DNA from 3 places in the Lacrimispora struthionigena genome. Region 1 is predicted to be linked to each of the others. Evidence: a T-box and tRNA genes for the amino acid it is inferred to sense, from the RefSeq annotation. Region 1 holds a T-box; the other regions hold tRNA genes.
The links. A T-box is a leader RNA that pairs with one kind of tRNA and senses whether it is charged. The one in region 1 lies ahead of ACOAOT_RS10690 (valine--tRNA ligase), so its partner is inferred to be a tRNA-Val.
Positions count from the first base shown of each region.

Region 1 (10,575 bases):
TTAATCAATCCAATGGTACCAATGGAAATTAAATCTTCCACACCAACACTTGTATTATCAAATTTTTTAGCTATATATACCACCAGGCGGAGATTGTGTTCAATCAATTCTGATTTCGCTTTCTGATCGTCGTCTCCTCCAAGAAGTGCAATAATCTGGGCTTCTCTCTCATTGTCCAGGGGCGCTGGCAGGATATCCGCACCACCAATGTAATGGATTTCCCCCTGAGACGGCATCATCAATGTTCTAAATGTAGGAATTGCTTTAAACTGAAAACGATTTGGTACAGACACTTTTATAATCATATCGACACTCTCTCCTTTACATCAAACAATCACTCATCGTGCAGCAGCATCTGATATTCTCCGCTTGAGGACAGGGCCTTTTTGCAGACAGCAATCAGTGGCTTTTCAATTATTCTCACATCATCTCCCTGACGTACTTCCATCTCGTCTAAAAAAATACCGGGCATGACTCCGTTTGATTTCCCAACGCTTCCAAATGGAATATAGACCACTTCTGAAACGCTTTCACAGAGTTCCCGGACGGCTTCATAGGTCACAACATGGGCTGGGCGGCGGCTTACCGGCTCATAAAGGCGGTTTCCTGTATCAAGAAGAGCAGTCACCTTCTTTTCCTTTCCTCTGTAATGCATGGTGACTTCATAAAAATTACTCTTTGCTTTCCACAACCCCGGCAGCCATCGAAGCATGACCCGGATTCCAAAATAGGATCCGGCTCCCAAAAAAATCAACTGGTAAAAAGGTATGGCCTTGCCTGTATTTCCTCTAAGAATCTGTTCTATATAATAGCCAGCCATCGTATGCTGATATAGGAACTCCATAATTCCTCCTACAGCCACAGCAGCCAGATAAAGGGCTATTAATCCTTTTCCGATATCTTTGGGTCTCTTTAAGTCGAAAGCCGTCATTACCATCAGGGTACTGACTCCCAGATAAGTAACTGCCATCTCAAGCAAAACAGGCAAATATGGAAAAGCAGCGGCAAACACGGCCCACGCTGCTCCCAAAACTGCCCCCAGAATCAGCCTCCATCGGATCAGACGGTACTTCATTGCGCGTCTTACGATAGACAATACCAGAAAATCCATGGTAAAATTAATAAAGAACAATACATCTATGTACAGGTTAAGTTCCGTTGCTACGTTCACCTCCCGCCCTGTAGGAACATTATAGCCAGTTATCCATTCAGAATTTGTCAAAACCACGGAAAAAATTCCACTTTTTCATCGTCTTTTTCCAACCCCCTGTGTCACTTCCCGACAGTATTTTACAGTCCCAATCTGATATTTTTGTCTTACCCTCACTTATTTGGAAATGATCGGCAGGGCTGAGAATGATTCTAAACCAATCCCGGACAGCAAAAAAACAGCCGGACACGATTCAGTTCCGTGTTCGACTGTTTTTTCATACAAAATTATATTGTCGATTTTTTAAAAGCTTTAAGAGAGCTGGGAAAGACGTTCCTTCACCTGTTCCATCATCTGAGCATATTTCTCAAGTTTTGCTTTTTCTTCTTCGATTTTGGCCTCAGGCGCCTTGCTTACGAATTTTTCGTTGCTTAACATGGCACGCACACGGGTCAGTTCCTTTTCCAGACGTTCTTCTTCCTTTTTCAGACGGTCAATTTCTTTTTCAATATCAACCAGTTCTGCAAATGGCATATAGATGACAGCCTGATGGATCACTGCAGAAACCGCATCCTCGTCGATTCCTGACTTGTCCTTTTGTATGAACACCTCGCCAGCATAACCAAGGGTCGCAAAGAAAACTTTGCTGTGTTCAAAGATATCAAGTATTTCCTGGTTCTCAGAAACTACATATACCTTTGCCTTCTTGCTGGGAGGAACATTCATGGAGGTTCTGACATTTCGGATACCTCTTACTGCTTCCTTAATGGTTTCTACCGCCAGCTCTTCCGCTTCAAATGCATATTCTTCCCTGTATTCCGGCCAGTTTGAGATCATGATCGACTCTTCTTCCTCCTGAAGATTACAGAAAATCTCCTCCGTTAAGAACGGCATATAGGGGTGAAGAAGTTTTAAGGAGTTAATTAAAACCGTTTTTAAGGTCCATACAGCAGCATTCTTTGTGGTGTCTTCTTCATTCCACAGCCTTGGTTTCACCATCTCGATATACCAGTCACAGAATTCTTCCCAGATAAAATCATAAACTTTGGAAAGAGCAATTCCAAGCTCATATTTATCCAGATTTTCTGTCACATCCCTGGCAAGAGTATTGGCTTTTGACAAGATCCATTTATCCGCCATGGTAAGCTCAGAAAGTTCTGCCTTTGCATCAGGAGCCTTTTCAATATTCATCATGATAAAACGGGAAGCGTTCCATACTTTATTGGCAAAGTTTCTGCTTGCCTCTACCCGCTCCCAGTAAAAACGCATATCATTTCCAGGAGCGTTTCCGGTAATCAGTGTCATTCTAAGAGCGTCTGCGCCGTATTTATCGATAACCTCCAGAGGATCAATCCCATTTCCCAGGGATTTACTCATTTTTCTACCCTCGGAATCTCTTACCAGTCCATGAATCAGTACGGTGTGGAACGGAAGCTCCCCTGTCTGCTCAATTCCGGAGAATACCATACGGATTACCCAGAAGAAAATAATATCATAGCCGGTTACAAGAACGCTGGTAGGATAGAAATATTTTAAATCCTCTGTATTGTCCGGCCAGCCAAGGGTTGAGAATGGCCAGAGGGCTGAGGAAAACCAGGTATCAAGGGTATCTTCATCCTGGGTAAAGTGAGTGCCTCCGCACTTTGGACATACATCTGGTGAATCCTTGGAAACAATAATCTCATGACACTCATCACAATAAAAAGCCGGAATTCTGTGACCCCACCAAAGCTGTCTGGAAATACACCAGTCCCGGATATTTTCCAGCCAGTGAAGGTAGATCTTATCAAAACGTTCCGGAACGAATTTCAGCTTGCCGGTTTTCAATGCTTCGATTGCCGGTTTCGCCATCTCTTCCATCTTCACGAACCACTGCTGTTTTACCATTGGCTCTACTGTAGTCTTACAGCGGTCATGGGTACCAACTGCATGGGCATGGGGAACTACCTTAACCAAAAGTCCCAGTTCTTCCAAGTCCTTTACAATTGCCTTTCTGGCTTCATAACGTTCCATACCGTTATACTTGCTTCCTGCAAGACATATGGTAGCATCATCGTTCATAATTGTCAGTTCAGGCAGCTGATGTCTTCTTCCCACTTCAAAATCGTTAGGGTCATGAGCCGGAGTGATCTTAACGCATCCGGTACCAAATTCTTTGTCAACATAGGAATCTGCAATCACTGGAATCTCTCTTCCAGTCAGGGGAAGTATTAACATCTTACCAATAATGTCCTGATAACGCTCATCATCGGGATTGACTGCTACTGCCGTATCGCCTAAGAGGGTTTCCGGTCTGGTGGTTGCAATTTCCACAAATCTGCCTTCTTCACCGGCAATGGGGTAGTTTATATGCCAGAAAAAGCCATTCTGGTCTTCATGCTCTACCTCTGCATCAGAAATAGAAGTCTGACACACAGGACACCAGTTTACAATTCTGGAACCCTTATAGATAAAACCTTTTTTGTGCAACCGAATGAATACTTCCTGTACTGCCTCGGAACAACCCTCATCCATGGTAAAACGCTCTCTGTCCCAGTCAGCGGAAGATCCCATCTTGTGAAGCTGGTTAATGATTCTGCTTCCGTAATCTTTTCTCCAGTCCCAGCATTTTTCCAAAAAGCCATCCCGTCCCAGATCTGCTTTCTCAATACCCTGGGCTCTTAAGCTTTCAATTACTTTTACTTCTGTGGCAATGGCTGCATGATCCGTTCCCGGCTGCCATAAGGCCTCAAAACCCTGCATTCTCTTATAGCGGATCAGAATATCCTGCATGGTATTATCAAGGGCATGTCCCATATGAAGATGACCGGTAATATTGGGTGGGGGCATCACAATGGTAAATGGTTTCTTATCCTTATTTGGTTTGGCATGAAAATACTTTTTGTCCAGCCATTTCTGATAAAGTTTGCCTTCAATCCCTGACGGATCATAGGTTTTTTCCAACTCTTTCATAATCTACTCCTTTTGTCAGCTCGTTATTTGGGAAAACAAAAAGCCCTCTGCATCCGAAGACACAAAGGGCGTATAAACGCGGTACCACCTTTATTATGGCAGATTCTGCCATATCTTTACGGCCTTTAACGGGGCCACGCGTGAAAGCCTACTGTATATTAATCATTCAGCTTTCCAGTTCCGAAGCTACCTTCCGCAAACACTACCTTAACCGTCTTTCAGCCAGTGAACGGTTCTCTCTTTCAGGGTTATGTGCGTACTCCTCTTCATCAATACCTTTTCCTGTTATCTAGTATATGATAGAAGTTTTTTGCCGTTTTGTCAAGACATAATATTACGGTATTCCTTCTTCCACTTGGAAACCAGATCTCCTGCTCCCTGAAAACGCTTGATGGGATCTTTCTGGAATAAGTTTTCCAGCTCAAGCAGGCTTTTTGCCTTCCCTGCGTTTTCGTTTGCCACCGCCCGCTCATCTTTGCATACTTCCTTTAATTCTTCCGTCATCAAAGACAAAAAACGTTCTCCCGGCGTCACAGACGGGTTCCACTGGCTTAAGTGGCAGATCTTTTTTAATACTTCCTCATTGTTAACCAGGTCATATGATTTTTCATAGGCTCTGCATGCTTTATCCATCAGAAACAGCCGGGCATAGGCAGCACCTAAGTTATGATAGACTTTTGCGGTAAAACTGTCACTGCCCCGTTCCGCTCTTGCCATATCAAGGATTCTGATATAGATAGAAACCGCCTTGCCGTATTGATTCTTCTGAAACAGGAAATCCGCCTTTTGCTTTAACAGTTCAGACTGGGGTAATCTTCGAAATGCAGCCAGCTGCTGACGAAACCGTCCCACTTCCACCGCGGTGTAATAATCACATTCGTGAAGGATCATCGCCAGAAGCTCGTCTTCCTCTTCTCCGCTCTTCTGCCATTTTTCCAGCTTCGCTGCAAAAAAACCCATATCCAAATCTTCCCGGATAAACTCCAGCAGGCTCTCATCCACAAAGCCATCCAGTACAAGAAGGGGGTGATTATAAATCACATAACAAAGTTCCTGGGAGGAAAAAATACGTACTCCCAGATATTCAAAATAAAAAGGCCGTTTTACCGGTTCCTGCCGGCACAAAATCAGGCTCATAGCATGACCTCCTGCCTGATCACCGTATCGGTTGCAGGAAACAATTCTCCAAACCCCTTATCCTTTAATACCACCGCCATGGTTCTCTCATCCAAAAAGCCAAAGCTGATTCCCAGTCTGGTTGTCCGGTCCGGGCGGTTGGGGAATCCCTCCAGGGGTATCTTTACCAGCCTCTTTTGCTTGGGATCCATGGGTGTTACCATAAATTCCACATAATCCTGTTTGTCTACGATTAAATCAACACTGCTTTTTGCCTCATACCAGTTGTCCCCTGCTGCAGCAACTACCAGCTGACTCTCCCGTTCCTTATGAAGTACACGTAAGGATACCGTAGAATGAAGATGGCCGTCACAGATACAGATAAACGGATAAGCGCTGTTATCCTTAAGATAATCCATACCTTTAAAAGCAGCTCCTCTGGCAAACAGTTCCGGCTCCATATAAACCTTTTTTCGGGAACAGAGTACTTTCATGGAATCTTTTGCCCAGTCATGGCGTTCGAACCCTTTCCCTGTTAGAAATACAGAAGAAAAGAGTTTCTTTTGCAAAAGCCTGTCTGCACAGGAGCTTAAGATTTTATCTGCAAGCTTTCCGCCGGAAGGGGTATCTAATATATCCAGATTAAAGCTTTCTTCCAAAGCCTCATGCTCTGCAATCACCATCATTTTCCGAAGCCCTCTCTGAACCTTAAGCTCATGATAGTGAAAGGAGTCTTCTGACAAATCAAATACGCCCACCTGATTGCCCCATACTTCTTTTTTCTGGCTCAGCACATAGTAAACAAAGCTTTCTGTATGGCTGATAATATGAACCTTCTCCCGCTCAATTCCAAGGGAGTCCGCACAATACATCAGCGCATCCATCAATTTTGTATCCACTTTCTGCATGGTAATTACCAGCTCTTTAATCTCCTCACAGAAGAATTCTTCCATAGGGAGCTTCATTATCTTTTTCAAAAATAGCTTTAGTAAGTCAAGACCTTCATATTTTGTACCGCCTAGTGTTGCAGTACCGTCTTTTCTTACCATCTTTATCAGCTTGTCCACAATGATGCCTTCACCCACAAGAGTATAGGCGTATGCTTCTTCTCCTATGTACCAGGCTTCCTCATCCTTTTTCTTACAGATAACCGTAGGAATACTCCATGATTTTTCTCTGTCATGGCAGCATATCCGGGTATAGGCATCACACAGATCAAGCCCTATTATCAGTCCGTCCATTGACATCCCCTTATCTTACATCAGTGAAAATATTTCTTCTGCAGCAGCATTCTTCTTTAAATACTCCTGCATCCGTTTTTTAAGCCCCGTCTCGTCCTTCAGATTGAGAGACAGGCTCATTTCGTTTAAGCAGGCATATCTGCTGTCCGAATCTTCCGGTGTCACGCCTGCCTCGCAGCTGACGCTTCCCTCTTCCTTTAATACCCATTCCTCATCAACCAGTTCTTTTACCCGGTATTCCATGATTTCGCCTTCAAACAGTATCTTCTGTTTTACGAAAACACCCTGATACATACGGGTTATATCCTCACTGTGATATTCTTCTTCATCAGGAAGAATCCGGATCTCAAGTTCTATTTTAGAATCCCGCTCTGCACAGTGGGAAATCATGGCCTTATCCATGATATCCTCTGGCATGGCCATATATTTCGCCAGCTTTTTATAGTATGGAAATACCAGACGTTCTTCCAGTAAAAGGGATACCATGCTTTTTAACAATTCTTTCTGCTCTTCATCAATGGCCGGCAGCTGAGAATAATATCTGGTCAGAGCCAGTAAATAGATGGTTGGAAAACGGCCTTTCTGAGCCGCCGTCTGTATGATCCCTTCCAGATACGAAAATACCCACTCTTCCGGCTCTTTCTCATTCATAAAATAGTCGGTGCACTTTATGGTAAAATATGCTTTTACAATGCTCTCACCCGGCTCTTTTCTGCTTTGGTACAGATGAAAAACCTTATCAAGTCTTAAGGTGTCTCCGCTGAACATCATCTGTGCGGACAGACGTTCTTCCAAGTCATAGGTTTCCACATGAAGAGAGACTCCCTGCAGCAGAATCCGGTACATCTGGCTGCTGAGACCATTATAATGTTCACACAGGTAATCCAGAAGAACACTGTCGTTCTCCTCTTCTAAAAAAGCAGTATATGCCAGATGGAGTAAAAGCCCATCCTCACGGAAGAGATTCTTAAGAATCATCTCCGTGCAAAGCTTATGAAGCTGTTTGGAACTAATTCCTTCGGCGCCGAAATCCCGGATCATTTTATAAGCTTCTTCCATGTGATTGTTGCGGATCAGCGTATCACAGACTCCGGCCCGTTCCTGCCTGGTAAGTACCTTTTTATCAAGCTTTAATAAGTATCCGGCTCCCTCTCCCTGTTCCGGCCCGGTTTCTGACTGCTTCTGATAATATTCAATGACTCTTGAGAGCAGCAGCTTCTGGTAAAACGGCCGCAGATTGGGATCTTCCAGTGTGCTTTCCAGAATCTGAACCTCTTTTGCATCTTTCGCTCCGTCAGCCAGAATCTGATCACAAACGCGAAGCCGAAGCATGGAATGCTTTGGATACAATTCAAAGCACCGTTCTTCCAGCTCGGTCCGTTCCATCACCGGATCCTTCTTATATGGAATGTTGGCGTACCGGTTTCCATAGGCATCCTGGAAAAGCAGAATGCTGTGTTCGGAAAACAGGGGTACATAGGCAACTCCGTCATTTAAAAGAAATGCATCTTCCTGTGTCATCTCTTCATAGCAGACAATTACATATTTCATTTTTTTATTGCTGCATTCCACACGGTAAGAGCGCAGAATAGAAGGAAGCACTTTTGCCATGGATAAATCCACTACTTCCTTTAATAAAATACGCTCATAGATGGCAGCCAGGTAATTATCAATTCTGGATTCAAAAAGCTGTTCTGTGGCAAATTTTTCAATGACCCGTTCATAAGCCTGATAAAGAGGATCAACCGGCTCTAAATATACGAGAACATTCTTATATAAAACACTTCTGCTGTAAAGATCCAGTTCGCTTCCACCATAGGAAAAATAAAGAAGCACTTCCTTAGGAAGCAGATAGCAATAGTTTTTTGGCAATGCATAAATATAGTATTCATAAAGCCTGGTCAGGCTGATTCCCGCTCTGATTCCCTTCTCATACCAGGAAAAGGCCTCCAAGTTACGGCACTCCCCTTTGATTAACAGGGAACAGATGGCTTCTAACACCTCTTTTTCAGATGTCTCTTTGTACAGTCTGCAAAGCATCCGGTAATGCAGCCGGTTATAATGCTTGGCTGTGAGAGTGAGTCTGCAGATCTGCGTGATCAGCCCTTTCTCTATCATGCCTTTTCCTGCAGAGGAAAACAGGATCTGAAGTTCCATGGGACCAATGGCACGCATCAGGTCCGGAGCGCTGTTTAAAACACGGCATCCCCACACATAGAAAAAGGGGCTTCTTACCCCTGCTTCATATTGACGCTTGAGGATTGCCAGTAATGCAGGAGGATTCTCAAGCAGCCGGCTGTCTGATTTTGTCAGAAGTCCAAACAGATAAAACAGATGCTGATCTTCTTCCAAATATTTCTTCATCAGACGGACTAAAGATTCCCTCTGGTATTCATCGGGCTGGATCTCAAGTCTTAAATACTGGTAATAACAGTAAATCTCTTTCTTTTCCTGTCTTTGTGAAAGAATCTCATCCCGGCTTTCATCGAGGAAAAGGGCAGCTTCTGATTTCTCTCCGGCAAACAGACGGCACTGCGCACGAAGCAGTTTAATAAGGCCTGACTCTCCCTTCATCAGTTCGATTTCATCCAGTGCCTTCTCCATCTCTTTGCACAGGGAATCAGCCGGTTCTTTCCCTGTCTCTGCTTCCAGGCGGAGCCGCAAAAATCGGCCGAATGCCTCTTTTGCAAAGGCGTCCTCCGCCGATATTCCTCCTCCGGGGTTACATACCGATGTTACTGGTATTAAAAAGCACTCTTCCACTCCGTTTATCTGAATTCTGCCATAATTTTCTCCCTGATGCATACGATCCGGGTGTACAAGAAAGGGCAGCTCATATCTGTCATCTTCAAAATCCTGCTCGCCAATAGTCTTCTTTGGCAGCTCTATAAAATCACAGTCTGTCGTCACTTCCAGATTGATATAGCCCCAGCTGCTTCGCTTTAACTCAACCCAGTCTTTAACAACATCCTCCAGTTGTCCATATCTGCGTTCTGCGGTATCCACCGATAGTTCAACCGGCTTTTTTACCTTTAACGCTACAAGAAACTCTTCCAGTTCCTTTCTTCTGTCAGGCCGGCCCTTTAATCCGTCATAAATTGCCCTTACGTGAAGGTCTTTCATAAACGGGGCCGTAACAAAATCGCGGTACTCAAATAAGCGAAGAGCCGTATCCATATCTTTTTTTGCAGTATCTGCAAAATTCTCTGCTGTCGTTAAATCACTCAGTGCTTTCCCTGACGTGCCAAGCTCTACCCGAAACGAATAAGGGACTTCCTTCTCGCCGCCATTGGTAACCAGATAAAAAGATCCCTTAATTACGTCCCCATCTTCCATGAAACTACTGTTAATCTCATAGACAAGATGGTTGTATGTACCTCCAAACGACCCGCTTATCATACGAACGCGGTAATCAGAGGAATATGCAAGCCCTTTTATATGCAGGTTATTCTCACTGGTAACGACAAGTTCCCGTCTCGTGGCTCCGCCTGAACGCACCACATCATCAATTCCCGATGGGGTAACCTTTATCTTTGGAATTTCTGAATCAATGATGCCCTTTGCCAGCCTGTTGATTCGTTCTCTCATAGTACCACCTGTATCTTCAATTTCATTATGTTTTTCATTTGCTTCATTTGAATTACTCTATATTCTAACATATTTTCTATTGATTTAAAACCCTAAAATTGGTATGATAAATAAAAACTGTTGAAAAAAGGACAAACTCATTATGACAACCAACGAGAAAGCATTATTGCTTCATGAAAAATGGGGCGGAAAGCTGGAAATCACTTCCAAAGCAGCAGTAAAAAGCAGGGAAGATTTAGCCCTTGCCTACACCCCCGGAGTAGCAGAGCCATGTAAGGTAATCGCGGACAATCCGGAAGCTGCCTATCAATATACCATAAAGTCCAACACCATTGCTGTTGTATCCGATGGCAGCGCTGTTTTAGGACTTGGTAATATCGGACCACTTGCAGCCATGCCGGTTATGGAAGGAAAAGCCGTATTATTTAAAGAATTCGGGGGAGTCAATGCCATTCCCATCTGTTTAGACACACAGGATACAGAAGAAATCATTAAAACCGTCGTTGCCATTGCTCCTGCTTTTGGCGG
Region 1 is NZ_JBMBWP010000002.1:370,662-381,236, forward strand. Features, by position in the region: gene sigE (RNA polymerase sporulation sigma factor SigE) at 1-305, opposite strand, end outside; gene ACOAOT_RS10685 (sigma-E processing peptidase SpoIIGA) at 335-1,171, opposite strand; gene ACOAOT_RS10690 (valine--tRNA ligase) at 1,463-4,102, opposite strand; T-box leader at 4,164-4,384, opposite strand; gene ACOAOT_RS10695 (tetratricopeptide repeat protein) at 4,424-5,239, opposite strand; gene ACOAOT_RS10700 (DUF5716 family protein) at 5,236-6,459, opposite strand; gene ACOAOT_RS10705 (DUF5717 family protein) at 6,475-10,047, opposite strand; gene ACOAOT_RS10710 (NAD(P)-dependent malic enzyme) at 10,190-10,575, shown strand, end outside.

Region 2 (10,575 bases), on a different contig from region 1:
AATGACTTTGTACGGAAATAAACGGTGCCATCCTTGGCTGCATATGCATGGCCGGACTCAATTAAATGTGAGATCATATCAAGCATTCCGCAGATTTCTTCTGTAGCAAGAGGATTTTTGGTTGCCGGCTTTACATTCATGGCTTCCATATCCTTTTTGCATTCTTCAATGTATCGCTTTGATACTGTATCCGCATCAACGCCTTCTTCAATGGCTTTTTTAATAATCTTGTCATCCACATCAGTAAAGTTGGAAACAAAATTCACATCGTAGCCCTTATATTCAAAATATCTCCGTACTGTATCAAATACGATCATCGGACGTGCATTGCCGATGTGGATCAGATTATATACCGTAGGACCGCAGACATACATCTTCACCTTCCCTGCCTCTAACGGTATGAATTCTTCTTTTTGTCTGGATAATGTATTAAATATTTTCATGCTGTCTCCCTTCTTCTCCTGTTATTCATGTTTGCAGCAGCCTTTACAGCCCTGACAGTCGCTTTGCATGATTTTTTCATCATAACAGTAATCTCCGACAGAAGTCAAAAGAACAACGGCCTGTGAGGAAATCCCTTCTCCTCTTCCGGTAAATCCCAGTCCTTCCTCTGTTGTCGCTTTCACATTCACTTTGTCAACCGGCAGATTCAGCGCGTCAGCCATATTCTTCGCCATAAGCGGTCTGTATGACAAAAGCTTTGGTTTTTGGGCGATCACAGTGGAATCAATATTCTCCACAACATATCCGTTTTCTTCCAGCAGATCTGCCACATTCTTTAACAGTTCGATACTGGAGACTCCTTTATACTTAGGATCTGTGTCAGGAAAATGTTCCCCGATATCTCCTAATCCGGCTGCTCCCAATAAAGCATCAATCACTGCGTGGGTCAGCACATCTGCGTCCGAATGTCCCAGAAGTCCCATCTCGTATGGAATGGTCACTCCTCCCAGAATCAAATCTCTGCCTTCTGCAAATTTATGAACATCATATCCCTGTCCAATTCTCATTATTTTTCCTTTCCTATATAAATAGATCAGATCTTAAACGATCATTCGAAGTTTCTTACTGATACAACGGATCTCCACATCATTCTGGCAGAAACAGCTTTCTCCATCAACATGTACCGCCATGGGGCGATCCATATGAATGTGAATCTCTTCGCAGGAATAAAAGCGGATTCCTTTGTTTACAGATTTTTTTCCCATAAGGGAATTAAGCAGTACACAAATCAGCTTACTCTTCTTCCGGTTATTCATCACGCAGACTGACAGTTTTCCGTCTTCAAAATCTGCATCCGGCGCAAATTTAAATCCTCCGCCTTCATATGGATGAATATGGGTGGAAATGAAATAAGCATGGTTAAACTCAATCTTTTGTACTCCGTTCAGGACGATATATCCCTTGCAGGGCCTGGCTGATATAAGTTGTCTGACGCCCACAAGCAGATAGGACAGTTTTCCAATTCTCAGTCTGTGAAGCAGCCCTTTCGTTCTGGAATACAACAGATTATGACAGACAGCCGCGTCCATACCGATACCGGAACTGACCATAAAGCGGCGATGGGAGATCTCACTGTCTCCATATGATAATACTCCATAGTCCATCAATTTATAATATTTGGGGTGCAGAATCTTATTTAAACATCGGATGGGATTCTTCGGAAGTTTTAAGCTTCTTGCAAGATCATTGCCAGATCCTGCCGGAATATAACCAAGTGTAACACAACTGCACATGGAATATCCATCAAGAATCTCATTGACTGTTCCATCGCCTCCAACTGCGATGATTACATTGGATTCTTTACATCCTTCTGTTAAATTTTTTGCAAATATCTTTGCGTCCCCTGGCTTTTCAGTTAAATATGCCTGATATTCCACACCGGAATCGTTTAAAGTCCGTTCCAGCTTATCCCAGATAATTTTACCCCGTCCGCAACAGGAGTTCGGGTTAACAATAAAATAGTACATGGAATCCCTCCGCTTTTTGCTATTTGTAAGTATAACATAAAAGATCAAAAATGAATATAAAAAAAAAGGAAAAAGGTCTGGGTGCCTTGTCGAAAAAGAAAGATTTTTGCAATCTATGAGTTTTTTTATCAAAACATTATATTTTTATTGCATTTTTTACACACTTTTTATATAATATTTATAAATTTATCAGTCAAGCTTGAGGACAACTGCAAGCAAATAAAATTATCGGGGGTATTTACCATGAGAAAAGTACAATTATTTCTAGTTGCTGCACTATTGGTCGCAGCATTCAGCATGACTGCTTATGCAGCTGAATGGAAAAATAACGATCAGGGGTGGTGGTATGAGAAAGATGACGGTTCCTATCCGGCTAACAAACTAGAAAAAGTTGGGGAATACTGGTACTATTTTAATGAAGCCGGTTACGCTCAAGCCGGTTTTGTTAAGCTTGATACCGGATGGTATTATCTACAAGACAACGGAGTCTGCCAAAATCCCATCGATCCTGCAACGCAGCTGCCAGTAGGTGCTCCAAATGGCGGTTGGATTGTATATGATGAATTTTTTGGAACCAAAGAAGAGCTTGGTGCTGTATATTACAATAACTTTTACTGGATAAAGTTTTATGATGTGCAAGAGCCAGATAGTTTTAATGCGAACACAGGCAATTTTATCGGGTCTTAAAAGAGGTGCGATTGGTCAGTGTCACAGATGCTTGCCAATCGCTTTATCAAAATCATTCGGGAAAGCAAAAAAACACATTTTAATCCGACTTAGACATCAAATTAGAATGTGTTTTAAGTAGCGGAAGGGAGATTCGAACTCTCGACACCACGGGTATGAACCGTGTGCTCTGGCCAACTGAGCTATTCCGCCATATTCAATTGTTTGATAAGCGTTTGCTTATCAGTGGGACCTACAGGGCTCGAACCTGTGACCCTCTGCTTGTAAGGCAGATGCTCTCCCAGCTGAGCTAAGATCCCAGTGCCTGTCAGGAGCTTTTATTTTCTCTCGTTCCCGACTGCTTCATTAGTATAATATGAATTGTATTAATTGTCAACACTTTTTTGTCAATTTTTTTCTTTTTTTACAATGTCTTGTAAAACCCTGATTCCTGCGAGGTTTTCTCCACTTATCCTTCTGTATGAAACAGGTCAAAAAGCTCTTTATAGTAGGTTTGATAGATACTTCCTTTTCTCCAGATAAAAGAAAAATCATGAAACAATTCAAAATCCTCCAGATGAATCTTTCTTAAGATCCCTTCTTCCAATTCCCGTTTCACAGCCGTCTCATATAAAAATGTAATCCCCGTTCCTTTTGCAGTCATCTGTTTTATGGCACCAATACTGTTGATCTCCACCCGGTTGGTGAAATCCTGGAGAAGAAGATTTTTTCCTTCCAGATACCGTTCTAACACATATCTGGTTCCAGAACCGGACTCTCTGATAAAAATCCGTTCTGAAAGCAGATCCTCCACCCTCTTTACTTCCTTATGAAATTTATAATCCCCTGCACAGACTGCCGCAAACGGCTCTGAAGCATATACCAGAAAGTCATACTCCTTTTTTTGGAAAAATCCTTCCACAAGGGCAAATTCAATCTCCCCCTCATTCAACTTTCTAAGAAGTTCTTTGGTATCCGCCACAATCATCTGAACAGAGGAATCCGGATATGCCTCTAAAAATCTCATAAGCGCTTCCGGCATCTTGTATTCCCCGATGGTCATTGTTGCTCCAAATACCAGATGCCTCTTTTTCTCCGACTGCTGCATCATGAGTTTCTTTAAATGCAGTTCATCATCTCTCATGGTAATGGCTGCTGACAAAAGAGTTTTTCCGCCATCTGTCAGACTTATTTTTTTTCCTGTATATTCAAACAGCCGGACTTTATATTCTTCTTCTAAATATCTGATGTGCTGGGAAACTGCTGGCTGGGTAATACTTAGTTCCCCTGCTGCTTTGGTGAAATTCATATGCCTGCATACTGCAAGAAAGGTTTCCATTCGAAAATCCAGCATTTATTATTATTCTCCCTTTTGGTGTTTTTTTAATCATAACATATTTTTATCATATGATAAATATTTATAATTTTATTTTATTATAATTTTTATATATAATTGCCTCAGATCAAAAAGGAGGAATTTACTTATGAAAAAATACGTTCCAGGCCTGCTTTTGTGCCTGATCCTTGCAATACCTGCCTGGTATCTGGGAAAACTGATTCCTGTTGTGGGCGGGCCGGTATTTGCCATACTTCTTGGCATAGGTGTTGCACCGTTTTTAACCGGAAAAGAACAGATCAGGCCGGGTATTGCCTTTACTTCAAAAAAGATCCTTCAGTACGCAGTTATTTTACTGGGATTTGGCATGAATCTATCCACCGTATTACAAAAAGGAAGACAGTCACTTCCTATTATTGCTGCCACCATCACCACTTCCCTGGTGATAGCATATATTTTGTTTCGAAAACTGAAGGTCCCTGAAAAAAGCGCAATCCTCATCGGAATCGGATCTTCTATCTGCGGCGGCTCTGCAATTGCTGCAACAGCACCAGTCATAGATGCGGATGATAATGAGATTGCCCAGGCAATATCAGTTATTTTTCTATTTAACATTGCAGCTGCGCTTTTATTTCCGGCTCTGGGCACAGCCCTTGGCCTTTCCAATGAAGGATTCGGTCTGTTTGCAGGGACTGCCATTAATGATACTTCTTCCGTCACTGCGGCTGCTTCTGCCTGGGATGGAATTTACAAAAGCAATACGTTAGAGGCTGCAACGATTGTTAAATTAACCCGGACACTGGCCATCATTCCCATTACACTGTTTCTGGCGCTGTACAGGGCGGGGAAAGAGCAGAAGAACTCCAAAGAAAAACTGGGATTAGGTAAAATTTTTCCCTTTTTCGTGCTGTATTTTCTATTGGCTTCCATTATTACCACCGTTTTTCATCTACCCCATTCCGTGACCGGACAGATAAAGGAGCTAAGCAAATTTTTTATTATTCTCGCTATGGCCGCCATCGGTACCAATACAAATCTCCCCAAATTATTGAAAACCGGAAAGAAGCCGATAATCCTGGGCTTTTGCTGCTGGGTGGGAATTTCAGTGGTCAGTCTTACCTTTCAGATTGTGTTAGGAATCTGGTAAATATTTAAATAATAAAAGACTGGGGGGAGAGTATCCAAGCCTCTCCTCCACAGTCTTTCTCATTTATTTTATAAATACAGATTTGCTGTTGTTTTTATTCTCCCGGACTTCCAGCTGGGAAATACTGTGTACAAACTTGGAGAACGTGGAGTAACCGTAATCCTTTACTTTAAAATCAGTAAATTTACGATGCATTCCGTTCCCAAGTGCTGCCAGCTCCATTCCATTCTTACCGCTGCCTTTGACCAGTTTTACAGCATAATCATCAAGTTCCTGCTTTCTGGTACGGTTGTCCTTCATACGGACAGTCACTACATTGCTGGTCTTTCTCAGTTCAAAACTATCCATCTCTTCGAGAAACTTGGACAAAGAGCTGTATCCGTAATTTCTCACATCAAAATCCGAATATTTTTTAACCAGGCGGTTACCGATTTCTCCCAGACCAGTTGCCTTGTTCTTATCCTCATTCTCCAGTATTATGGAAGCAATATCCTGTTCAATCACTTCTTTTCCAATGGCACCACCGCCAGTTCCCTCTTCGTCCTGATCCAGTAAAACTTCAAGATTGGTAAATACGGTACAGGCAGCACGGAAAGACTTTGGTGTTTTTTCCTCTCCCATTCCGATGACTTCCTTACCCGATTCCCGCAGACGGCTGGCAAGACGGGTAAAATCGCTGTCACTGGAAACAATACAAAATCCATCTACATTATCCGTATAGAGCAAATCCATAGCATCAATAATCAGAGCGGAATCGGTTGCATTCTTTCCTACTGTATTGGAAAACTGCTGAATCGGTGTGATGGAATTCTCAAGAAGTTCCATCTTCCACTTGCCCATCTGGGCGCTTGTCCAGTCACCGTAAATTCTTTTGTATGTAATTACCCCGTATCGGGTCATCTCATCCAGAATACACGTAATGTACTTGGCGGATATATTATCCGAATCAATCAAAACTGCAAATTTCTTATCACTCAATCGTCTGCTCTCCCGTCATAATTGTTTTACATTTTATGTCAATTCCCTTGACTTTGTCTCTATTATATTTCATTTTCTTCATTATTACAATAACATCACAATGGGTAATCTGGGATAATTTTTGCAACGTAATTTTTTATTTTCGTTCCATAATAAAAAAGAGTTAAAGAATTCATCAAAAGAAGGGAGTGTTACTATGAATTCAGTAGCTGTTAAGGAATGTGAATGTGAAACTGCAACACCCAGCAAAACCGTAGCATTAGCCATAGCAACCGTTCCCATGCAACCGTGGGAACAGCCTTACGATCCAAAGACTGCTTTAAAACACGGAACCATTTTCCCCAGTCTTGATTTACCATTTTACGTAACAGGAGGGGAACAGCCATGATCGATCGAAATAACCTGCTCAGTCAGATAACTGAGATCAGCTTTACCGTAAATGATTTAAACCTTTATCTGGATACCCATCCTCTTGATGAAAATGCCCTGAATGCATTTAAGGACGCAATGACTCAGAGAAAACAGCTGCTTCAAACCTATGCCGATAACTTTGAGCCGCTTACCATGAACTGTATCTGCCCTGACAGCAACAACAAGACAAAGTCAAACACAAAATATCCGGACCAGAGACATTTTACCTGGAGCGACGGACCGCTTCCATGGGAAGGAGGTGTATTCTGATGTGGAGTTATGAAAAAAGACTGCAATTTCCTGTAAATATTAAAAATACCTGCCCTAAAACGGCTTCTCTGATCATCAGCCAGTTTGGAGGTCCTGACGGAGAGCTGGCAGCTTCCATGCGTTATCTTTCCCAAAGATACACTATGCCATGCAAGGAAGTGGGAGGACTTTTAACTGATATCGGTACGGAAGAGCTGGGGCATTTGGAGATGGTTTGCTCCATTATTTACCAGCTTACAAAAAATCTGACCATCGAACAGGCAAAAACGGCTGGTTTTGATGCTTATTATATCGATCATACCACCGCATTATGGCCTATGGCTGCCGGAGGAGTTCCTTTTAATGCATGTGAATTTCAGTCAAAAGGTGATGCCATCACTGATCTGGTAGAAGACCTTGCTGCAGAACAGAAAGCCAGAACCACTTACGATAATTTAATTCGTATGATTGCAGATCCAGATGTAAGAGAACCTCTTAAATTTTTGCGTGCGCGGGAAGTGGTTCATTTCCAGAGATTTGGTGAGGCTCTGGAAAATATAAAGACTACGTTAAATCCCAAAAACTACTATTATTATAACCCTGAATTTGACAAGCAGTTTGTAAAGAAAGAAATGTAAGATTTTGTGATCAAAAAACACCTTTCGTTATTAGTAGCGAAAGGTGTTTTCATATCATTGTTTGTCAACGCTGTTCTTCATAGCTGTATTTCAACAGCTCATATATTTCATCTGTTACCCGATCATCTTTATAATACTCGTCAAGAAGGCTGATGATTTTAGCTGCAAATTCCGACGGAACCGGACGCGCTGCAACTGCCTCATGAAAATCCTTCTTCATATCACTGACCATTTCCTTTTTTTCCGGAACAGGCAGACCGTAGATCTTATAAAGCATTCCCATAGCCGCACACGCCTCATTGGGGGATGTTAAAGGCGCGTTTTCAAACCTGGTTTTAATTTCTACAGCCTGCTTATTAATATAAAATACCATGATATCGTAATTCCTTATACATTTTTTACTAACGCAATGTCAATCAGGGTGAGTTCCTTCGCCCTGTTTTCCATGCTGGTTACAAGGGCTGCTGCAGTATCCAGGGACGTAAGCACGGTCACGCCGGTTTCGATAGCATTTCTCCGGATTACAAATCCATCCTTGCATCTGTCTGCGCCCTGAGGCGGAGTATCAATAACCAGGTCAATCTCATGACCCAGTATCAGATCCAGGAGGTTGGGGGACTCCTGCTCCAGCTTGCGTACCTGGAATGCCTTGATTCCGTTATCGTTTAACACCTTGGCAGTACCGGCAGTAGAGAAGATCTTGTAGCCCTGATCTTTAAATCTGCGGGCAATGTCGATAATCTCTTCTTTATCAGAATCTTTTACTGTTATGATCATGTTCTTATGCTTTGGAAGCTTGATTCCAGATCCTGCAAACGCTTTGTAAAGCGCCTCATTAAAGGTCTTGGCAATTCCCAGACACTCTCCGGTGGATTTCATCTCAGGTCCAAGGCTGATGTCTGCGCCGCGAATCTTTTCAAAGGAGAACACCGGCATCTTAACCGCGATGTAATCTGCTTCCGGCTGAAGTCCTGGTTTGTAGCCAAGCTCTTTTATGGTATGACCGCAGATAACTCTGGTTGCCAGGGGAACAATGGGGATTCCTGTCACCTTGCTGATATATGGCACCGTACGGGAAGAACGTGGATTTACTTCGATGACATAAACATCTTCTCCGCTGACAATAAACTGAATGTTGATCATTCCTTTTACATGAAGTGCTCTTGCAAGTCTTCTGGTATATTCTACAAGCTTGTCCTTGATGTCTTCATTTAAGCTCTGAGCTGGATATACAGAGATACTGTCGCCGGAGTGAACGCCTGCACGCTCGATATGCTCCATAATTCCCGGTATGAGAATGTCTTCTCCGTCACAGACTGCATCGACTTCAATCTCTTTGCCCACAATATATTTATCTACTAAAATAGGGTGTTCCTGAGCAATCTGGTTGATAATCGCGATAAACTCGTCAATATCCTGATCAGAAATAGCGATCTGCATTCCCTGACCACCCAGTACGTAAGAAGGTCTTACAAGAACCGGATAACCAAGTTTTGCTGCTGCCTTCTTAGCCTCTTCTGCTGTATAGACTGTCTGGCCTGCCGGTCTTGGAATCTGGCATTCTTCCAGAATCTTATCAAACAGTTCCCGGTCTTCTGCCGCATCCACATCTTCTGCTGCTGTTCCAAGAATGGGAACTCCCATCTTCATAAGCGCCTCTGTCAGCTTGATGGCTGTCTGGCCGCCGAACTGTACCACTGCTCCGTCTGGTTTTTCGATGTCAACAATGCTCTCCACATCTTCCGGAGTAAGTGGCTCAAAATACAGCTTATCTGCAATGTCAAAATCCGTACTGACTGTTTCCGGATTGTTATTGATAATGATAGTCTCATATCCTTCTTTGCTGAAACTCCAGGTACTGTGAACGGAACAGAAGTCAAATTCAATTCCCTGACCGATTCGGATCGGACCGGAGCCTAATACCAGAACCTTTTTTCTACCTGTTGTCTGCTCTGCTTCATTTTCACTTCCAAAGCAGGAGTAGTAATATGGTGTCTCTGCCGCAAATTCTGCCGCACAGGTATCTACCATCTTAAAGGCAGCTGTTATCCCGTTTTCTTTTCTGGTCTGATGGATTTCTTCTATAGATATACCTGTCAGCTTTGAAATGACTGTATCCGGGAATTCCAGTCTCTTTGCTTCTTTTAAAAGCTCAGTGGTGAGAGGTCCCTTCTTTAAGGCTTCTTCCATCTCCACCAGAATTGCAAGCTTATCAATAAACCACACATCAATCTTTGTGATGTCGTGAATGAGTTCATAGGTAAAGCCTCTTCTTAATGCTTCTGCAATCACCCAGATTCTTCTGTCATCTACCAGATGAAGGGTTTCTGTCAGCTGATCATCGGTAAGTCCTGTGAAATCATAAGACATCAGACTGTCTACATGCTGTTCCAGGGAACGGATTGCTTTCATTAAGCCGCCTTCAAAATTGGTACAGATACTCATTACCTCACCGGTTGCCTTCATCTGGGTTCCGAGGGTTCTCTTGGCGCTTAAAAACTTATCAAAGGGAAGGCGTGGCATCTTAACCACGCAGTAATCCAGCATGGGTTCAAAGCTTGCATAAGTTTTCTTGGTTACGGCATTTTTAATCTCATCAAGGGTGTATCCCAGAGCGATCTTAGCTGCAACCTTGGCGATGGGGTATCCGGTTGCCTTGGAAGCCAGAGCGGAAGAACGGCTCACTCGTGGGTTTACCTCGATTACACAGTACTCAAAGCTTTCCGGGTGAAGAGCGTACTGAACGTTGCAGCCTCCTGTTATGCCTAATTCGCTGATAATCTTTAATGCAGAGGTACGAAGCATCTGGTATTCCTTATCTCCCAGTGTCTGGGAAGGAGCCACTACGATGCTGTCGCCTGTATGAACCCCTACCGGATCCAGGTTTTCCATGTTGCAGACGGTAATTACATTACCTGCCCCATCACGCATTACTTCATATTCAATCTCTTTCCAGCCTGCAATGCAGCGTTCCACAAGAACCTGACCGACTCGGGATAAACGGAGTCCATTTTCCAGGATTTCCCGGCACTGTGCCGGATTTTCAGCAATTCCGCCGCCTGAGCCTCCCAGTGTATATGCAGGACGTAAAACGATGGGATAACCGATCTGCTCGGCAATTCTTAATCCATCTTCCACATTTTCAACGATATCCGAAGGAGCTACCGGCTCACCGATCTT
Region 2 is NZ_JBMBWP010000001.1:989,612-1,000,186, reverse strand. Features, by position in the region: gene cysS (cysteine--tRNA ligase) at 1-443, opposite strand, end outside; gene ispF (2-C-methyl-D-erythritol 2,4-cyclodiphosphate synthase) at 465-1,010, opposite strand; gene ACOAOT_RS04590 (diacylglycerol/lipid kinase family protein) at 1,044-1,970, opposite strand; gene ACOAOT_RS04585 (hypothetical protein) at 2,214-2,657, shown strand; tRNA gene ACOAOT_RS04580 (tRNA-Met) at 2,776-2,849, opposite strand; tRNA gene ACOAOT_RS04575 (tRNA-Val) at 2,884-2,956, opposite strand; gene ACOAOT_RS04570 (LysR substrate-binding domain-containing protein) at 3,106-3,990, opposite strand; gene ACOAOT_RS04565 (YeiH family protein) at 4,121-5,119, shown strand; gene ACOAOT_RS04560 (NYN domain-containing protein) at 5,183-6,097, opposite strand; gene ACOAOT_RS04555 (spore coat associated protein CotJA) at 6,294-6,485, shown strand; gene ACOAOT_RS04550 (spore coat protein CotJB) at 6,482-6,778, shown strand; gene ACOAOT_RS04545 (manganese catalase family protein) at 6,778-7,395, shown strand; gene ACOAOT_RS04540 (DUF3837 family protein) at 7,460-7,768, opposite strand; gene carB (carbamoyl-phosphate synthase large subunit) at 7,783-10,575, opposite strand, start outside.
Region 2: it encodes a tRNA-Val, which carries the amino acid that the T-box ahead of ACOAOT_RS10690 (valine--tRNA ligase) is inferred to sense. The anticodon was not compared.

Region 3 (10,575 bases), 670 kb from region 1:
TTATCTATGCAGTTTTCTATTTTCTTCTTTTCTAAAACTTCTTCTTTTTCATGGGGGGGCGATTACCGGACAACTCACACTCCCATCTAAGTTATACCCTAGTCTTTTTTCCTCTTTTAATAGCAATCTATAAGGATTATACCTTTAACTCCCCTATGTCATCCGTGGAAGAGCCAAAAACCACTATATCTTGTGGTCTAACCCCTTCTTTTCTTGTCCAAACCACAATACGTCATCATTATCACCGCTTCAACATGGTTTGTCCAGGGAAACATATCCACTCCCCACGCCTTCTTCGCCTCATAACCCTTTTTCTTAAAATACTCCAAATCCCGAGCCAGTGTCTCCGGCCCGCAAGACACATACACCACTTTATCCGGCCGCATTTTAGATACAGCGTCAATAAACTCCTCAGTGCTTCCGCTTCTTGGGGGATCCATAAACACCACGTCCACATGCTCTCCGGATTCTGCCATATTGACCATGAATTTTCCTGCATCATTACAATAAAAGCTTGCATTCTTTATATGATTCAATTTTGCATTTTCAATTGCATCACGTACTGCATCTTTATTCAATTCCACGCCAATCACTTCTTTTACATGGCTGCTGGCAACAATTCCGATTGTACCGATTCCACAATAAGCATCAATAATTCTTTCTTTTCCAGTCAGCCCCGCCGCTTCAATGGCCTTCTTATAAAGAACCTCTGTCTGCACTGGATTTACCTGATAAAAGGATTTGGAGGATATGCGGAAACGGCATTCGCAGAGAACATCTTCTATATAGCCCTTGCCATAGAGTACATTCTCCTTATCTCCAAGCACCATGCTGGTTCCCCTGTTGTTTAAATTTTGTATCACTGTGGTAATTTCCGGATGGCGTTCTCTCAGTGCCTTAATAAAATTGTTTTTTGATGGAAATACCGGGGAAGCTGTTACAAGCACAACCATAATCTCACCAGTCGTAAAACCCCGGCGGATCAAAACATGGCGCAGCAGACCATATCCTGTATCCTCATCGTAAGTACGGATTTTAAAGGATTTGAGCATTCCCCTGATAGTTCCGATAATCTCATCTGATTTCTGATCCTCAATGAGGCAGCTTTCCACAGGAACAACAATATGAGAATTGGCTTCATAAACACCAGAAATAGGATTTCCCTTTCTGTCATGGTCAAATACGGCATGTACCTTATTGCGATAATGATAAGGATCACTCATCCCAATCATAGATTCCAGACGGCAGAAGGGCTTTAATAGCGTTTCAAGATCTTTTTGTTTCTGCTCCAGCTGTTTCTTATAAGGCAGATGAAGGAGCTGACAGCTTCCACATCTTCTATAAACAGGACACTGAGACGAATTTCCCTGGCCACGTTCTTTGTGGAATTTATTACCTGGTCTCTCATCATTTCTTATCTTATCATTTTGAGTCTTATCATTCCGAGTTTTATCATTTCGAGTCTTTCCATCTTGTCTCTTATCACTTTGTTGGGTTCTGGAAAATGTTTTTTCATTCTGCACTTTTCCATTCTGCCCCTTCCCATTCTCTCCCTTCCGGTTATACATCTTCTCACTCCGAGTCTCCACTCTTGGTTTCTTCCCGCTTATGGCTTTTCCTCCTTGTGTCCCCACTCTCCCCTTATTATCACTTGCAAACTCTTTCTTCTCGGTTTTTGCCGCAGGCTTTTTACCTTCTATACGAAACTTTTCTTTCTTCAAACGATTATCTATCATTTCATTAATCCGCCTTTTCTTCTCTGTTATCAAAAGCTATTATAGTATATTCTTCCCCATAAAACCACCGAATTCCGTTGTTTATTGAAAAACTATTGCATTTTTGCCATCGGCGTTTATAATAATTCAAAAAGAGAAAAGGAAGAATTGACAAATGACTGATGCAGACAACAGCTTCTATATAGATAAAACACTTTATAATGGACGTCCCGCATATTCTTTGGACCGATTGGAAAAGGAGACTCGCACCTATGATCTCTTAGACCGGCTTGAAATCCCTTATCAACGTCTTGACCACCAACCGCTTCCCACCATTGATGCCTGCCGAGAAGTCGATACCCTGTTAAACATTGATATCTGCAAAAACTTATTTCTCTGCAATGCAAAAAAAACGGAATTTTATTTGCTCCTGCTGCCAGGAAAAAAGAAATTCCGTACTGCCTGCCTTTCTAAACAAATCGGCTCTTCCAGGCTTTCATTCGCTGATCCGGAGTTTATGATTCAGTTTCTTGATATCACACCTGGCTCTGTTTCTGTTCTTGGACTCATGAATGATAAAGACAACAAAGTTCAGCTCCTTATTGACAAAGATGTGCTCTCCTTTGAGTTCTTCGGATGCCATCCCTGCATCAATACCAGCAGCCTGAAAATGAAAACAGCCGACTTAATTGACCGGATACTTCCTGCCATAAACCACAATTATATTCTGGTGGATCTTCCTGATGAACCGGATTCTACAACGCATTGAAAAACTAAAAAAGGGCAGGATTACTATCTCCTGCCTGATCTTTATTTATCTTAATATATCTTACTTTACCTGCCAGATATTGTCATGATAAGAGGCAATCCGGTTCTTGCCTGCCTGCTTGGCATAATACATGGCACGGTCCGCCTGTGAAAAAAGCCTCTGGTAGTTCTCTTCCTTCTTCCCAGTACTGGAAACGATTCCGATGCTGACGGAAAGGCGTCCTTCCCCTTCCGGTACCGATTTCTTTGCCCGCTTTAACAGCTTTTCCGCCCGCTTGTACACATCGGGTTCGGAAGTAAATACTACGAATTCATCGCCGCCGACCCGGCCTACCAGATCCGGCTCCGGGAAAAGATCACAGAGCATTCCGCCGACTTTCATAAGAATGCGGTCTCCTGTGGGGTGGCCGTAGGAATCGTTAATTTCTTTGAAATTATCAATGTCAATCATGCACAGCCAGCTTTCTGAGTCGCCTTTTAACAGCTCATCGACCCGGTATTCGAAAGCTGATTTGTTGTAAACTCCTGTCAATCCGTCTTTTAAAGACTTTAAAAGCAGTTGCTCTTCTCGCGCTTTTGATCCGCTGATATCCTGAAGCTTGCCGATCATCTTAAGCGGAGCCGTCTTTTTGTCTTCCCAGATAGCGGTTAAATTACAGCAGCACCAGTGAAATGGTTCCCCTTTCTTTGACATACTGAATTCGAAGGACCGCATCTCCCCTTCATTGGGTGCATTATCTCTGTGCTTAATAAAAAAGCGCTCAAATGCCTGTAAATTAATTTGGCCTTTTGCATTAGCTGAAAGATACAGCCGCTTCTCTGGATAGGAATACTCGAACAATACAGTGTCAGTAAAAAAACTCATGTTTCCGTACAGCTGCTCTGCCTGGCTGAAGCGGAAAGACTCCTGTATGATTCCCTTACTCTCACTTTCTAATTGTCTTTCTGAATTTCCTGTCATGATACTTCCCCCTGTACCTCACGGAATCCTTTATTACCCGTCTTTTCTATATGTATATCATACATGATAACGCTTTTTACCCGTATATGCAACTTGTTTTTGGAGCATTATTACGCATATAATACGTAATGTCTGGTTAAAATATCCTTTATGATAAACCAAGAGGTGATAATGTTGAATGAACAATTTGTCAGGAACCGAATCACAGAACTCCGCCTGAAGAAAAATATTTCGGAATATCAGATGAGCTTAGATCTGGGGAAGAATAAAAGCTATATTCAAGGTATTTCTTCAGGACGTTCTATGCCATCCATGAAACAGTTTTTCGAAATCTGTGATTATCTTGAACTTACTCCCATTGAGTTTTTTAATACAGAAAAAAAAGAGCAGACTCTTTACAGGGAGGCCGCCGCAATTTTAAATGAATTAAGCCTCGAAGATCTGGAAGCGGTTTTTCCAATTTTACTGCGGCTCAGGGCGAAGACGGACAGAGAAAAACAGGCAGAACCTTAAATCACTAAGGTCCTGCCTGTTTTTTATATTGCTCTGGTCTGCTCTTTCAGCCAGATAGCTTCTTCCTCTGTCAGATGAGGGGCTACCGCATTATAAACTTTTTTATGATAATCATTTAAAAGTGTTTTATCCCGTTCTGTCATCAGTGACGTATCTAGCGCCTCTAAGTCAATTGGTACCATAGTCAGAGGTTCAAATTCCATAAACTGACCGTATTCATTCAATTCTGCTTTTTTACATACAATCATGTTTTCGGTTCTTACTCCGTGGCTTCCCTCGATATAAACTCCAGGTTCATCAGAAGTAATCATACCTTCTTCCAGAACGCAGTTGTCCTGACGCTCGGCAACCATACGCCAGCGGAAACCATTGGGACGCTCATGAACATTGAGAAGATATCCAACTCCATGCCCTGTACCGTGGTCAAAGTTGATTCCACGGCTCCAGAATGGTTCTCTGGCAACATAGTCAAGTGTCAGACCTCTGCAACCATACAGGAACTTTACAGCTGCCAGACGGAGCATGCTGATGACTGTAAGGGTAAAATGCTCCCGTTCCCCATCGGTAAGGGGGCCTACCGCTATGGTTCTTGTTACGTCAGTGGTTCCCTCATAGTACTGACCGCCGGAATCCACCAGGTAAAGTCCTCTTGGTTCAATGGCAGCATTGCTTTCTGAGGTTGCCTTATAATGACACATGGCGGCATTGGATCCATAAGCTGAGATGGTGTCAAAGCTGATTCCTAAATTACCTTCCTGCTCAGAACGAAGCTTATCTAAGTATTCCTGAGCACTGATCTCGGTGATTTCCTGCTTACCAACATTCTGCTTCAGCCAGTAAATAAATTTCACCATGGCTGTTCCGTCTTTTATATGACCCTTTTTCATATTTTCCACTTCAACAGGGTTTTTAATTGCCTTCGCCAGTACAGAAGGATTCATACGATCAATGATCCGGTTGGAAGAATCAATTCCTTTTACAATGGCGTAATTGGTTCTGCCTGTCTCAAGGAGAATTCTCTGATCTCTTAACTGGCTGACAGAAGCATAGATGTCATTATAAGGACGCACCGTTACGGAAAGAACTTTTAAATATGCCTTTACCTGGTCATTTAAGGTTTCTTCATTTATAAACAGGTAGAAACGCTCCATTGTCACCATTGCATAGGAAAGAACAACCGGATTGCAGCTTACGTCATTTCCCCTGATATTCAAAAGCCATACAATATCATCCAGTGAGGTGAGAATATGAGCGGTTGCTTTTTCTTTTTTCATTTCTTCTCTTAAATCACTGATTTTTTCAGCTGCTGATTTACCGGCAAACTTTTCGTCAAGAATCCAGACCGGCTCTTTTGACAATTGGGGACGATGCTTCCAGATCTGATCCACAAGATCCTCTTCATATGCCAGCGTCACATGTTTATCTGCCAGCTTTTCTTCAAAATCCAGTCCCTGACGGCAATTTACAACCCGTCCGTCAAAGCCCAGCTTTCCGCCTTCTGGCAGAACTGCTTCTAAATATTCCAGAATTTCAGGTACTCCCGGATTACCCATCTTTCTCAGTTCTACACCAGTGCCGGAAAGCTGCTTTCCTGCCTGAACAAAATATCTGCCGTCTGTCCACAGACCTGCTTCATCTTTTGTGATTACAGCAGTTCCTGCGGAACCGGTAAAGCCTGTCATAAATTCTCTGGCTTTAAAATATTCACCTACGTATTCTGATTCATGAAAATCAGAGGTTGGAATCATATAAGCGTCCATATGGCGCTCTGCCATTAAGTCTCTTAACTGTTGCAGTCTTTCACTTATCATTGCTTTGCTTCTCCTTTGGTTTCAAAATAATTTTCTATTGCCTCCGTAATGCCCTCGCTATATGTGGGGTGGGCGCGCATGGCCAGCCGGAGCTGTTTGGCCGTTAACCCGTTTGCAATTGCGGTTGCCATCTCACTAATCATATCCGTTGCTCTGGGACAGACAATCTGGGCTCCCACCAGAGTTCCGGAGTATTCCTCAAATACCAGATGAATAAATCCGTTCTGCCTGCTGGTAATAATGGATTTTCCATTGGAACGCATGGAATAACGGCCACATCGCACATTCATATTGTTTGCAATGGCCAATTCTCTGGTAATTCCCACCGATGCGATCTCAGGCTCTGTATAAATGCAGCTGGGAACCACCGGAAGTTTCACAAACATTCCGTTTGGTACAACGCTAAGGCGGATGGTATGTTCGATCCCTGCGATCTTTTCCACTACATAAGTTCCCTGTGCAGCAGCAACGTGAGCCAGCAAAATATCTGATGCCACATCTCCGATGGCATAAATTCCGGGCTCACTGGTCTGAAATTCTGAATTTACTTTTAAACGGCCATTCTCCACCTCTAAGCTTACATCTTCTCCCAGAAGTTCGTCAATGCAGGGAATCCGCCCTGCTGCTATCAATATCTGGCTGGTACGAATGGTCTGTTCCTGCCCGTTCATTTCAAAGACACAGGCAAGTCCGTGTTCTTCCTCTTCTTTAATTTCCTTAACATTTGCCAGGCAGTGAACCGTAATTCCTCTCTGCTTCAGCTCTTCTTCCAGTGCCTGTGACACTTCTAAATCCATGGGTCCCAATAGATGGTCTTTCTGTTCAAGAATTGTTACATTGGAACAAAGCGCGCTGAAAATGGTGGCAAACTCCACTCCGATCACACCTCCCCCAATCACGAGAAGGCGGTCATAATTCCAGGTATCTGAAGCAAGCAGCCTCTCACTGGTTAACACTCCCGGCAAATCCACTCCCGGGATATCGGGTATGGCACATTTTGCTCCTGTGGCTATTATGAGATGATCTGCAGAATAAAAATCTTTTCCTTCCGGACCACTCACTTCCACCGTTTTATTTCTACGTATCACAGCCGTACCGGTGATGACTGTAATATTCTCAGCTTCAATCAAATCTGAAATGCCTCTTCGGTATGATTTCACCGAGTTTTTTTTGTAATGCTGCATCTTCTTAAAATCAAAGGAAATAAAATCCGTAGATACACCAAATTCATCGCAGTTTTGAAGCTCTTTAAATTTGCTGGCGGCATGGAGAAGGGATTTTGTTGGAATGCAACCTTTATTCACACAGGTTCCTCCAAGCTTTTCTTTTTCCACAATGGCCGTCTTTAACCCCAAAGAAGCAGCCTTTAACGCGGCAGTATAACCGCCCGGCCCTCCTCCAATGATAATGATGTCATAATGTATTGCCATGAAACCTCCTACTGCCGGATCAGTCCAAAATGAAGGCAGGCATTCTTAATTCCATCCTGATCGATGGCATCTGTAATATAATCTGCTGCCCGCTTCAGCTCATCCATGGCATTGCCCATTGCAATTCCGATTCCTGCAGCCTTCACAATATCATAATCATTCATGCTGTCCCCAAATGCAATCGTCTGGGAAAGAGGAATCTTATAAAAGTCGCAAAGTCTTGCAAGCCCTACCGCCTTAGATGCCTTTCGCTCTACTACATCTGCCCCTTTCTTGTCCGCAAACATATGAACGTGGATTTCCGGGAACTCCTCTTCCATGGTTCTTGCACCAGCTTCGTCTCCGATATAAGCCATGGTTCTTACATCAAGATGTACCAGCTTATCGGCATCTGCAAAATTTCTTCTGCATTCTCCCCATAGCTTCCTGTCATGCTCTGCAACTGTCTCCGGGTTTACATAATAGTCATATTCCCCTACCGTGGTGCCAACACTGTATGGTGTGGTCTTTGCATAGGCCAGAATCTGCTTTAAAAGATTTTTATCAAAGAAATGTTCATAAATTACGGTCTCTCCCACAGTGACCTTGGTTCCATTGAGGTGAATAATTGCATCCGGCCGAATCTGATCCCTTATTGCAGTACTGAATATGGAATCCATGTCTCTTCCAGTTGCCACCACTATGGTATAATTCTCCCTCAGTTTTTCGATTGTCTCCATCGCACTTGCCGGAATCGACCAGTCTTTATGATCAAGCAGCGTCATATCTATATCAAAGCTTACGATTGGTTTCATCTATTTTCACCTTTTTTTCTTCCTGATTAGTCTTGTCTATTCCATCATATATTAAATTTTGAAATATTTCAACAAATATACTTTACCAATTGGAAATTTTCTGCTATAATGTCTGAGTGTCAGGAAACGGAGTATGGCGTAGCTTGGTAGCGCGCTCGGCTGGGGGCCGAGAGGTCGCAGGTTCAAATCCTGTTACTCCGATTGACGATTGCAATATTAGTACCGGATTTCCCATTAGATAGGAAACCGGTGCTTTTGGTTTACCGATAAATGTATGGAGACATAGCTCAGCTGGGAGAGCATTTGCTTGACGTGTAAAGGGTCGCAGGTTCGAATCCTGTTGTCTCCATTAAATATGAACCCTGGTAAATACAAGGATTCCTTGTGTTTACTGGGGTTTTTGTGTTTTAAACCTTACAGTAAACTACCTAATAAAGCACGGATATACCCATAAATACAACACGATATCACACGAAATATCACACGAAATCACATTATGGAAATGATATAATTCACTACATTAAAGGCGGATCCATGTATTTGGATTTCCGCCTTTTGTAATGTAGAATCTCTCAGAGTCCTAAAAAGCCTAATTAACTTGGTAATATGTGGATTCGCTTGACATTTCGAACAAACGTTCTTATGATTATCTCCAGGATGTGATCATAAATGAAAGCAAAATGTGAGTTTGAACCAGTCTTAAATAAGTGTCCCTACTTTGTCCAGTGGAACAGGAGTGTAACTCTGATAATAGCTGTTGTGGGTTTTACAGAATACCCAGTACAGAAAGTATCCCTCAGTATTTTAGGCAGCCATGCTGGTACGAGCAATACTATAAAAAGCGATAATATAAGGCGGGTCCGGAATACCGGATACCCGCCTTATATTAACTATTCTCTTACTCTTACATATACACGGCCAATTATATTACCGTCTGTATCTTTTGCACTGATTAAAACCAATCCTTTGCTCAGTGCTGTGACTTTTCCTTTTGTAGTTACATTGGCTATTGATGAATCCATAGGAGCCCAAGTGATATTTGCTGTGTTAGTAAAATCATCTGCTGTTAGTCTAGCTGTCTCTCCAACTTTTAAATCAATTGCAAGTCTGTAATCGTCTGCGTTCTCTACAACTAATACGTTTATGTAGTCCGTGTAGGAGCCGTCCGCACTCTTAACTGTTATAATAGTATTACCAGGGGCCAGAGCTGTAACGATTCCCTTTTCATTTACTGTGGCAACCGTTGGTTCTGAAGAAGTCCAGGCCATCTGTGTATTAATATTTAAGTCATCATCTACACTTAATCGGAGTGCTTCGGATACCTCTAATACCACTTTTAATTTAGAGTCGGATGCAGGAGGTGTTTGAGATGCCTCTGGAGTAGCCGAGGCTTCATTAGAATTACCACTTTCCCTGCCATCGACGATTGCAGTTATAATATAATAGTATGTAGTTCCATTTGTGACATCAGTATCTGTATATGAAGTTTCTGTTATATCGGTTGCAATGGTTGTATATGGACCTCCGGCAGTTGTGGATCGCTTAACGGTATAACTTGTCGCGTCGGTTATTGCGTCCCAAACTAAGTTTACTTTGGAATCTCCACCGGTAGCCTTTAATTGGTTATCCGAACTAATAGTTACAGTATAGCCTTCCATTGAAGATGAATTTAAACCACCAATAGCGTAAATTTTTCCATTTATTTCTTCTGATTGGAAATAACTCCGTTCTGCAGCCATAGGTGCTAACGCCGTCCATGCATTAGTTGTTGGATCATATACCTCTGCTGAAGATAAATTTCCCCTGCCACTATTTCCACCAATTGCATATATTTTCCCATCAATTACCTCTGATTGTAAATAACCCCGTCCTGCAACCATAGGTGCTAATGTCGTCCATTTATTAGTTGTTGGATCATATACCTCTGCTGAAGATATACCATAATTGATTCTAATTCCACCAATTGCATATATCTTTCCATTAATTACTTCTGTTTGAAATAAAGCTCTGTATTCAGACATATTAGCTAATCTTGTCCATTTATTAGTTGTTGGATTATATACCTCTGCTGAATTGCTGCCATTACCATTACCTCCACCCATTGCATATAACTTCCCGTCAATTACCTCTGTTTGAAAATTTTTTCGGGCTTCAGACATAGGTGCTAATCTTGTCCATTTATTAGTTGTTGGATCATATACCTCTGCTGTCGATAGAACTCTATTATCATTATATCCACCAATTGCATATAACTTTCCGTCAATTACTTTTGTTTGAAAATCAATTCTGGCTTCAGACATATTAGCTAATGTCGTCCAACTATTAGTTGTTGGATCATATACCTCTGCTGAAGATAAATTTCCCCTGCCATTATTTCCACCAATTGCATATATCTTCCCGTCAATTACCTCTGTTTGAAAACGATACCTAGTTTCAGACATAGGTGCTAATGTTGTCCAACTATTAGTTGTTGGATCATATACCTCCGCTGTCGAACCGCCACCAGATCCACCAATTGCATAAATTTTTTCATCAATTACTTCTGTTTGAAAATAATACCTAGTTTTTGACATAGGAGCTAAG
Region 3 is NZ_JBMBWP010000002.1:1,043,036-1,053,610, forward strand. Features, by position in the region: gene rlmD (23S rRNA (uracil(1939)-C(5))-methyltransferase RlmD) at 198-1,736, opposite strand; gene ACOAOT_RS13870 (prolyl-tRNA synthetase associated domain-containing protein) at 1,891-2,484, shown strand; gene ACOAOT_RS13875 (GGDEF domain-containing protein) at 2,545-3,444, opposite strand; gene ACOAOT_RS13880 (helix-turn-helix domain-containing protein) at 3,616-3,957, shown strand; gene ACOAOT_RS13885 (aminopeptidase P family protein) at 3,981-5,768, opposite strand; gene lpdA (dihydrolipoyl dehydrogenase) at 5,765-7,198, opposite strand; gene ACOAOT_RS13895 (Cof-type HAD-IIB family hydrolase) at 7,207-7,992, opposite strand; tRNA gene ACOAOT_RS13900 (tRNA-Pro) at 8,120-8,193, shown strand; tRNA gene ACOAOT_RS13905 (tRNA-Val) at 8,269-8,341, shown strand; gene ACOAOT_RS13910 (Kelch repeat-containing protein) at 8,883-10,575, opposite strand, start outside.
Region 3: it encodes a tRNA-Val, which carries the amino acid that the T-box ahead of ACOAOT_RS10690 (valine--tRNA ligase) is inferred to sense. The anticodon was not compared.